2 regions of the Amycolatopsis mongoliensis genome follow, and region 1 is predicted to be linked to the other one. Evidence: riboswitches for the same ligand, from Rfam matches in the RefSeq annotation. Region 1 holds a riboswitch; the other holds the start of a gene.
What was found. A riboswitch is a leader RNA that binds a small molecule or an ion and turns the genes downstream of it on or off. The one in region 1 is predicted to bind S-adenosylmethionine.
Positions count from the first base shown of each region.

Region 2: another riboswitch for S-adenosylmethionine. It lies ahead of thrC (threonine synthase); the one in region 1 lies ahead of QRX60_RS18220 (methionine ABC transporter ATP-binding protein).

Region 1 is NZ_CP127295.1:3,718,456-3,723,468, forward strand. It holds gene QRX60_RS18210 (resuscitation-promoting factor) at 1-789, shown strand, start outside; gene rsmA (16S rRNA (adenine(1518)-N(6)/adenine(1519)-N(6))-dimethyltransferase RsmA) at 990-1,829, shown strand; SAM riboswitch class I at 2,029-2,119, shown strand; gene QRX60_RS18220 (methionine ABC transporter ATP-binding protein) at 2,329-3,342, shown strand; gene QRX60_RS18225 (4-(cytidine 5'-diphospho)-2-C-methyl-D-erythritol kinase) at 3,458-4,420, shown strand; gene QRX60_RS18230 (ASCH domain-containing protein) at 4,417-4,824, shown strand; gene QRX60_RS18235 (ABC-F family ATP-binding cassette domain-containing protein) at 4,829-5,013, shown strand, end outside.
Region 2 is NZ_CP127295.1:10,519,893-10,524,905, reverse strand. It holds gene QRX60_RS50125 (ComEC/Rec2 family competence protein) at 1-530, shown strand, start outside; gene thrC (threonine synthase) at 571-1,836, opposite strand; SAM riboswitch class I at 1,850-1,983, opposite strand; gene holA (DNA polymerase III subunit delta) at 2,130-3,110, shown strand; gene rpsT (30S ribosomal protein S20) at 3,167-3,427, opposite strand; gene QRX60_RS50105 (DMT family transporter) at 3,781-4,644, shown strand; gene QRX60_RS50100 (VOC family protein) at 4,668-5,013, shown strand, end outside.

The DNA.
Region 1 (5,013 bases):
CTCGGCGACGCGCTCGGCCAGCTCGGCATGGCGGGCATGGACAAGCCCGGCACGTGGATGTCGATGCCGAAGGACGGCGAGCTGCCCCTGCAGGGCGCCACCGTCGAGATCAAGACCCTCAAGAACATCACGCTCTACGACGGCGCGAACGAGCCGAAGAAGGTCACGACCACCGCGGTCACGACCAAGGAGTTCCTGGGCGAGTACAAGCTCACCCTGGGCCCGGAGGACGCCGCCGAAGGCGGCCTGGACGTCAAGCTGACCGACGGCGCCGAGGTGCACATCAGCCGCACCGGCGTCTCGACGGTCGTCCAGAAGGAGAGCATCGACCCGCCCGAGCAGAAGGTCGACGACCCGGACCTCGAAAAGGGCAAGACCTCGGTCGAGGACCCCGGCACGCCCGGCGAGAAGATGGTGACCTACAAGGTCACGCAGAAGAACGGCAAAGAGGTCTCCCGCGAGAGCGTCTCCGAGCAGGTCATCACCCAGCCGAAGCCGAAGATCATCCACATCGGGACGAAGAAGGCCCCGACGCCGGACATCGGCGACGGCTCCGCGTGGGACCGCATCGCGCAGTGCGAGTCGGGCGGCAACTGGGCCACCAACACCGGCAACGGCTACTACGGCGGCCTCCAGTTCGACAAGCGCACGTGGGACGCCTACGGCGGCGACCAGTACGCGAGCCTCCCGAGCCAGGCTTCGCGCGAGCAGCAGATCGCGATCGCGGAGAAGGTCCGCGACGCCCGCGGCGGCTACAGCGCCTGGCCGGTCTGCGGCAAGAAGGCCTGACGCTTTTCCGAAACGGCCCTCACCCTTCGCGGGTGGGGGCCGTTTCGCGTGCGCCGACGGGCATCACGCGTGTCCGGAGGGGCATCACGTGTGATTGCCGGGGCACCACGCCGATGCCCGCCGGATCACGGGTGATGCCCCTTCAGTCACGCGTGCTGCCTGCTCAATCACGCGAGATGCCCCATCGGTAAGCTCGGCCGGTGGTTGAACTGTTGGGACCTGCCGAGATCCGCGGGCTGGCGGCCGAGCTGGACGTGCGGCCGACCAAGAAGCTCGGGCAGAACTTCGTGCACGATCCCAACACCGTCCGCCGGATCGTCGAGCTCGCCGGCGTCGGCCCGGACGACGTCGTCCTCGAGGTCGGGCCCGGGCTCGGGTCGCTCACCCTCGGCCTGCTCGCCACCGGCGCGCACGTCGTCGCCGTCGAGATCGATCCCAAGCTCGCCGAGCGGCTGCCCGAGACCGTCGCGGACCGGGCGCCCGAGGTCGCCGGCAAGCTCCAGGTCGTCGCGGCCGACGCGCTGCGCATCGCCAAGGACGACCTGCCCGCCCAGCCGACCGCGCTCGTCGCCAACCTGCCCTACAACGTCGCCGTGCCGGTCGTGCTGCACCTGCTCGCCGAGGTGCCGTCCCTGACGTCCGGTCTCGTCATGGTCCAGACCGAGGTCGCCGACCGGATGGCGGCCGGCCCTGGCAGCCGGATCTACGGCGTGCCGAGCGTGAAGCTCGCCTACTACGGCCCGGCGCGCAAGGTCGCCGCCGTGCCGCGCTCGGTGTTCTGGCCGGTGCCGAACGTCGACTCCGCGCTCGTCGCCTTCGAACGCGGTGACGCTCCGGCGTCGGACGACCGCGACCGGCTCTTCGGCCTCGTCGACGCCGCCTTCTCCCAACGCAGGAAGACGCTCCGCGCCGCGCTCGCGGGCTGGGCGGGCTCGGCCGAGCGGGCCGGCGAGCTGCTGACGGCCGCCGGGATCGACCCGAAGACCCGGGGTGAGCAGCTCGGCGTGCACGACTTCGCCCGGCTGGCCGCCGCCCGTTAGCACGTCCACTCTGGAGCTTTCCGGGGGTTCCGGGTGGCGGGGCCCCCGGCCCGGGGCGAAGCCCCGGATGTCACAGAAGTCGACGAGGTTCGGCGAAAATACGCCTCTTGACGTGCGATCTCGCGATTCGGACACCTCCAGTCGTGTGATCTGGGCCAACAGGCTTGCTTTCGCTCCTCGGGATCGGTTTTACTCAGTACGTCCATCCCGAGCGACTGAGAGACCTGGCTCGCCGAAGTCGCAGCAACCACCCTCCACGGGGCAGGTGCTACCGCCAGGACCGATGGAGGCCGTTTCCGATGAAGAGGGTAGCTCGCCCCCTGCTCCTGACCAGGCGTCGCGTAGTCGACGAAGGCCGCCGCTCCGTGACCGCATGTCGGCGCTCCCGCTGAGCTTGCCCGAGCCGGTCCACCTCTTCTTCATGCACCGTCCATAAAGGACGGACTTCGACTGCGGCCGGGTGTCGCGCGCTGCGCGCACCCCGTTTTCTGGAGCCTTCGTGATCACCGTCGAAAACCTGTCCAAAACCTTTGCCACCAACGGAAATTCGGTCGTCGCCCTGCACGACGTCAGCGTCGAGGTCCAGGCCGGCTCGCTGTTCGGCGTGGTCGGGCCCGCCGGGTCGGGCAAGTCCGTCCTCGCCCGCTGCATCGCGTTGCAGGAGCGGCCCGACCGCGGCGTCGTCCGCCTCGACGGCCTCAACACCGGCACCCTCGACGGCCGCCGCCTGCGCGAGATCCGCCGCCAGCTGGGCGTCGTCTCGACGAAGCCGGAGCTGATCGCCGAGCGCACGATCGCCGGCAACATCGCCTCCCCGCTCGAGCAGCTCGGCGTCGACGGCCCGCAGCGCCGCAGCCGGGTCGGCTCGCTGCTCGACCTCGTCGGCCTGACGCAGCGCGCGACGCAGCGTCCCGGCGAGCTGACCGAGGGCCAGCTCCGCCGCGTGGCGGTCGCGAAGGCGCTGGCGGCGGCGCCGGCGGTGCTGCTGGCCGACGACCCGACCGCCGGGATCAACCCGGAGGAGGCCGGCGCGGTGCTCACCGTGCTCGACCGCGCCCGCTCCGAGCTGGGCACCACCGTCGTGGTCACGACGCCGGACGCCGGGGTGGTCCGCCGGGTCTGCGACGACGTCGCGGTGCTCGAAGGCGGCACGGTCGTCGAGCGCGGCACCGTCCTCGACCTGATCTCGAACCCGGCCAGCCGCACCGCGCAGGCGCTGCTGCCGGCCATCGAGACCTCCCGTTCTCAGTCGTCGCGCTACGACCGCTCGGTCGACGTCGTGCTGGTCGGCTTCGCGTCGATCGGTGCGCTGCTGCCCGAGGCCGCGGGCCGCTTCGACGTCGAGTTCGCCACCATCGGCGGCGGCCTGACCCGGATCGGCGACACCCCGGTCGGCCGGTTCCGCCTCGGCGTCCGCGGCGAGCGGGCCGACGCGGCGCTGGCGTGGGTCGCCGAGCGCGGCGGCCACGTGACGCACACCGCCCGCGGCCCACAGGGCGTCGCGGCCGCCTGACCCCAGCGCCCCAGGGCGGCCTTGGGTGCGTTCAACGCACCGAAGGCCGCCTTGGTTGCGTTGAACGCAACCAAGGCCACATTGGGGCGTTTCCGCGGGCACGTAGGCTGGTCGGGTGCTCGCCGTAGTTCCGCCTCCAGTCACCGTCCGGGTCCCGGCCAAGGTCAACCTGCACCTGGCGGTCGACGACCTGCGCGAAGACGGTTACCACGAGCTGGTGACCGTGTTCCAGGCCCTGTCGCTGACCGACGAGGTGACCGTCGCGGTCACCGAGGAGCCGGGGCTGGAGATCTACGGCGAGGGCGAAGGCTCGGTGCCCGCCGACGGCACCAACCTCGCCTGGCGCGCGGTCGAAGCGCTGGCCGCGCACGTCGGCCGCACCGGTGAGCCGAACGTCCGGGTGGTGCTGCGCAAGGGCATCCCCGTCGCGGGTGGCATGGCGGGCGGCAGCGCCGACGCGGCGGCGACCCTGGTCGGGCTGTCGAGCCTCTGGAACCTCGACATCACGCGCGACGAGCTGGCCGAGATCGCCGCCGGACTGGGCAGCGACGTCCCGTTCGCGCTCTACGGCGGCACCGCGCTGGGCACCGGGCGGGGCGAGCAGCTCGTCCCGGTGCTGTCGCGGCACACCTTCCACTGGGTGCTGGCCTTCGACTCCGAAGGGCTGTCGACGCCGAAGGTGTTCAAGGAGCTGGACCGCCTGCGCGCCGACGGCAACCCGCCGCGGATCGGCGCGCACACCCCCGTCGTCGAGGCGCTGGCCTCGGGCGACCCGCGTCAGCTGGCGCTGCTGCTGGGCAACGACCTCCAGGCGGCGGCGGTTTCGCTGCGGCCCGGGCTGCGCCGGACGCTCCGGGCCGGCGTCAACGCGGGCGCGCTCGCCGGCACGGTCTCCGGATCCGGCCCGACCTGCGCGTTCCTCTGTGAAGACGCGCAATCGGCGGTCGAGGTCGCCGCGGAGCTTTCGGGCGCGGGGGTCTGCCGCACGGTCCGGGTGGCGCACGGCCCGGTCCCCGGCGCCCGCGTGGTCGGCGGGGACGACGCACCGCGCCCGGCGCCGCCGCGGGTGCACGCGTGAAGCACGCCGAGTTCGCGTTCCCCGGCCCGCTGCGCGACAAACTGGTCGCGGCGATCCTGGACGGCTCGAAGACGACGACCTCCGGGCTGCTCCGGGAATACGAGCTGTCCGGCGAAGCGTTGCCCCTCGTGGGGGAGCGTGAACTCGTGCTCGACTCGTCCGGCACCGGGGTCGCGGTCATCGAGACCACCGACGTGCGCGTCCTTCGTCTTTCCGAAGTGGACTTGCGGCACGCGCTCGACGAGGGCGAGGGCTTCACGAGCGTCGCCGGCTGGCGCGCCGGGCACACCGACTTCTGGCAGGGAACCGAAATGCGCGCGGCGCTGAAGGATCCGGAGTTCACCGTGGACGACACGACGCAGGTCGTGGCGACCCGGTTCGTCATCGTGGAAAGGATCGGCTGAGCGGATGGCCAACCTGGTCAACCTGGAGGCGGTGAGCAAGTCCTACGGGGTGCGCCCGCTCCTGGACGGTGTGTCGCTCGGCGTCGCGGCCGGGCAGCGCATCGGCGTCGTCGGGCTCAACGGGGGTGGCAAGACCACCCTCCTGGAAGTCCTTTCCGGACTGACCGAGCCGGATTCCGGGCGGGTGAG
Region 2 (5,013 bases), 4.0 Mb from region 1:
GCCAGGTCGCGGAGGAGGCAAGGCAGCAGGGGGTGCCGCTGGTGGAGCTGAATCCGGGGGAGCGGCTGGCGTGGGCCGGGCTGTCGCTCGACGTGCTCGGCCCGCGCTACGTACCGGCTCGCTCGGCCGGGCAGCAGGACGGCACGACGATCAACAACAGTTCGGTGGTCCTGCGAGCGCAGACGCCGGCCGGCCGGGTGCTCCTGACCGGCGACGTCGAGCTGGCGGCACAGGCGGATCTCTTGGCGGACATCGGAAATCTGAAGGCGGAGGTGCTGAAAGTGCCCCATCACGGCTCGCGCTACTCGCTGCCGTCGTTCCTCGCGGCAGTGGCGCCGAGGGTGGCGTTGGTCAGCGTCGGCGCGGGAAACACCTACGGGCACCCCAGTAAGTCCACAATGGACACTCTGGCGGCGCTGGGTGCCCTGGTCACCCGAACCGACCTGGACGGCGACACCGCGGTGGTCGGCGACCCGGCAGGCCCGACGGTAGCGCGCCGGGGCGAGCCGCGTGGCCCGCCGAAGCGCTGAAGGCCGGGGCGGGCGGCAGAGCCCGCCCCGGCGGTGGAGGTCAGTAGCCGAGCGCCTCGTTCACGGCCTTGGCGGACGGCGGCACGGTCGCCTTCGGGCCGACGTGGTTCTCGATCGCGTCGAGGGTCTTGAGGCCGTCACCGGTGATCAGGAGCACCGTCTCGGCGTCCGGGTCCAGTTTGCCCGTCTCGACCAGCTTCTTCGCCGTCGCGACGGTGACCCCGCCCGCGGTCTCGGTGAAGATGCCCTCGGTGCGGGCGAGCAACCGGATGCCTTCGACGACCTCTTCGTCGCTGACGTCCTCGATCGCGCCGCCGGTGCGGTTGACGATGTCGAGCACGTACGGGCCGTCGGCCGGGTTGCCGATCGCCAGCGAGCGGGCGATCGTGTCCGGCTTGACCGGCTGGACCACGTCCTGGCCGGCGCGGAACGCGGCCGACACCGGCGAGCAGCCGGTGGCCTGAGCGCCGAACACCTTGTACGGGCTGGCGTCCACGAGACCGAGCTGGCCCAGCTCGCGGAAACCCTTGTCCACCTTGGTCAGCTGCGAACCGGAGGCGATCGGCACGACGACCTGCGGCGGGATGCGCCAGCCGAGCTGCTCGGCGACCTCGAAGGCCAGCGTCTTCGAGCCTTCGGAGTAGTACGGCCGGACGTTCACGTTCACGAACGCCCACTTCGGGTGCTCACCGGCGAGCTCGGTGGCGAGGCGGTTGACGTCGTCGTAGTTGCCGTCGACGGCGATCAGGTCGCCGTCGTAGACCGCGGTGGTGAGGATCTTGGCGCGCTCGAGGGTCTTCGGGATCAGCACGACCGACCGCCAGCCCGCGCGGGCCGCGGCGGCGGCCGTCGCGTTGGCCAGGTTGCCGGTCGACGGACACGCGAGCACCTCGAACCCGAACTCGCGGGCCGCGGCCAGCGCGACGGCGACGACGCGGTCCTTGAACGAGTGCGTCGGGTTGCCGGTGTCGTCCTTGACCCACACGCGCTTGAGGCCGAGCTCCTTGGCGAGGCGGTCGGCGCGGATCAGCCGGGTGGCGCCGGGCTCGGTGTTCGGGATCTCCTCGACATTGGACGGAACCGGGAGGAGCTTCTTGTAGCGCCAGATGTTCTTGGGGCCGGCCTCGATGTCTTCGCGGCGGACGCGGCCGAAGTCGTAGGCGACTTCGAGCGGCGAGAAGTCCTCGGCGGAGACGAACTCGGGGGCGAGCGGCTGCCGGTGTCCCTCTTCCTTCGACACCAGTTCGACGGCCGGACCGAGATCCGGGGTCTTCGTGGTGGAGGTCGTTCCGAGGGTGGCGGTCATCGCGAGGTTCCTTTCCTCATCTGCCCCGCCGAAGCGGGCCGGAATTGGCACCGTGGTCGTCAGCTACCCCGCGATCGCGGGATGACGGGCTGTACGCCGGTTGCCGGGGCTTCGTCGGGCCGTTCCCTCTGCCCCTCTGGATGAGCGGTATTCGATTGTCGGCGCGCGCTCGCCGGATGATCCGGGGCGGCTGCCTCGGCTACACCGTACGACATGGCGCTCACGCCGTGCCACGCCGGCCGCTCGACATCACCGGAGCGGGCGCACGACACCGCAAGTGAGAGGATCCTTCCGTGACCGCGCAAGCCACCGCCCCGGCCCCGCTGCTCCTGGTCCTGGGCGAGGAAGAACTGCTGATCGAGCGCGCCGTCCGCGAGGCGCTCGCCGCGGCCCGGGCGATCGACGCCACGGCCGAGCTGACCCGGGTCCGGGTGTCGGATCTCACAGCCCCCGAGCTGGCCGAACTCGTCAGCCCGTCGCTGTTCAGCGAAGGCCGCGTGATCGTCCTGGAGTCGGCGCAGGACATCTCGCAGGAACTGGCCGACGCCGTGGCTTCCTACCTGAAGGACCCGGCGGACGGCATCGTGCTGGTCGTCGTGCACACCGGCGGCGGCCGCAGCAAGGCGGGCAAGACGCTCCCGGCGGTGTTGAAGAAGGCGGGCGCCGAGGTCACCGAGTGCCCGAAGCTGACCAAGCCGGCCGAGCGCGAGCAGTTCGTGCGGCACGAGGTGCGCCGGGCGGGCGGCAAGATCGACCCCGCGGGGGTGGCCGCGCTGATCGACGCCGTGGGCTCCGACCTGCGAGAACTCTCGTCTGCGGCGACGCAGCTGGTGGCGGACGCCGGCGGGACCGTCGACGCCGAAGCGGTCCGCCGCTACCACCGCGGCCGCGCGGACGTCACCGGGTTCGCGGTCGCGGAGAAGGCCGTGAGCGGCGACCGCTCGGCGGCGCTGGAGTCGCTGCGCTGGGCGATGCAGCTGGGCGTCCCGCACGTCCTGGTCGCGGACGCGCTGGCCGACGCGGTCCGCACGATCGCCCGGGTCTCGGGTGCGGGCCGGGGCAACCCGAACCAGCTGGCCGGCGAGCTGGGCATGCCGCCGTGGAAGATCCGCAAGGCCCAGGGCCAGTCCCGGGGCTGGAACCAGGACGGCCTCGCGACCGCGATGCGGGTCGTGGCGAGGCTGAACGCCGAGGTCAAGGGCGTGGCGGCCGACCCGGGCTACGCATTGGAACGTGCGGTCCTCCAGGTGGCGGCCGCCAAGGGCGACCGCTGACCCGGGCATGAAGAAAGCCCCGGCCGAAGCCGGGGCTTTCCCAGAAATCAACCAGCTCAGAGCGCGTTGACGCGCTTCGCCAGCGCCGACTTCTTGTTGGCGGCCTGGTTGGCGTGCAGAACGCCCTTCGAGACGGCCTTGTCCAGCTTCTGGGCGGCGTCGCGCTGCAGCTCGACGGCCTTGGCCTTGTCGCCGGCCTCGGCGGCTTCGCGGACCTTGCGGATCGCGGTCTTCACCGAGGACCGGATCGCCTGGTTGCGCTGACGCGCCTTCTCGTTCGTCGTGATGCGCTTGATCTGCGACTTGATGTTGGCCATAGGGCAACTCCTGTTTCACTCGGTGAGATTCGCCGCCGCGCTCGAGTGGCCCCGCTCGCGAGAGCGGGCTTCCTCCATGACGGAATGCCGCACGGCAACGAGCGACAACCTTAACAGCCGGGCTCGCGGCGGCCTCCGGCGGGACCTGCGCCGTCTCGATCACCAGGAGTACGGTGGGCGGCGGTAGTGCCTAGGGTTCCGTCGCCGGTCCGCGCACCCAGCACCGCACAACCAGGACCGGCGGGACTGGTCCGAGCGGCACCGTCGGCGGGCCCGGACGGCCGGCCGTTCATCTGACGGGGCAAAAGCCTGGAGGACCCGGTTTTCGCGCGCGCGAAAACCCGAAGGGTCCCATGAACGCCACCGCCCTGTCCTTCGTCCTCGTCGCCGCCGTCGTGCACGCCGCGTGGAACCTGGCCGCGAAGCGGATCTCCTCCGGCGGCACCCAGTTCGTCTGGCTCTATTACACGGCTTCCGCGGTCGTGCTCCTGCCGGTGACGGTCGTGCTGCTGGTCGTCGAGCCGCAGCGTCCACAGTGGAGCTGGCTGGTGGCCGCGGTGGTGACGTCGGTGCTGCACATCGCCTACGGCATCGTGCTGCAACGCGGGTACCGCGTCGGCGACCTCTCCGTCGTCTACCCCGTCGCGCGGGGCACCGGGCCGCTGCTGTCGGTGCTGGCCGCCGTCCTCGTGCTCGGCGAACGCCCCGGCTGGCTCGGGCTGCTCGGCGCCTTCCTGGTCATCGCCGGGGTGCTGGTGATCAGCACGGGCCGCAAGACGGGTGACCCGCATGCGGTCAAGGCCGGCATCCGCTACGGCCTCCTGACCGGTGCCGTCATCGCCGGCTACACCCTCTGGGACGCGCACTCGGTGACCGGCCTGGGCGTGCCACCCGTCGTCTACTTCGGCCTCGGCTCGGTCCTGCAGAGCGTGCTGCTCGCCCCCGGTGCCCTGGCCGGCCGCGCCGAGGTGACGCGGATCTGGCGTGAGCAACGCCGCGAGGTGCTGGTCGTCGGGCTGCTTTCGCCGATCGCCTACATCCTCGTGCTGTTCGCCCTCACGATGGCGCCGGTCAGCCTGGTCGCGCCCGCCCGGGAGCTGAGCATCGTGCTCGGCGGCCTCGCCGCCTGGCTGGTGCTGGGCGAGCGCGACGCCGTGCGGCGGCTCGCGGGGTCGGTGATCGTCCTGTCCGGGATCGCCGCGATTGCGGCCGCCTGAGCGCGTCCGGTAGGGATGGTCGGATGGAAGTCCTGAAGAGCCGGCTGCTGATCCGCCCGCGCGACGTCGACGCGACGACGGCGTTCTACCGCGACACCCTCGGCCTGGCCGTGGAGCGTGAGTTCCCCGGCGGCACGGTGTTCTTCCTCGGCCACGGCTCCCTGGAGGTCTCCGGCCGGGGCGAGACGGGCTCGTCGCCCGATCTGGTGCTCTGGATGCAGGTCCGGGACCTCGCCGGCACCCTGGCCGAGCTGAAGGCGAAGGGCCTGGAGCCGGTGCGGGACGGGCAGCGCGAGCCCTGGGGCCTCGACGAGGCCTGGATCGCCGACCCGGACGGCACGCGGATCGTGCTGGTCGAGGTGCCCGAGG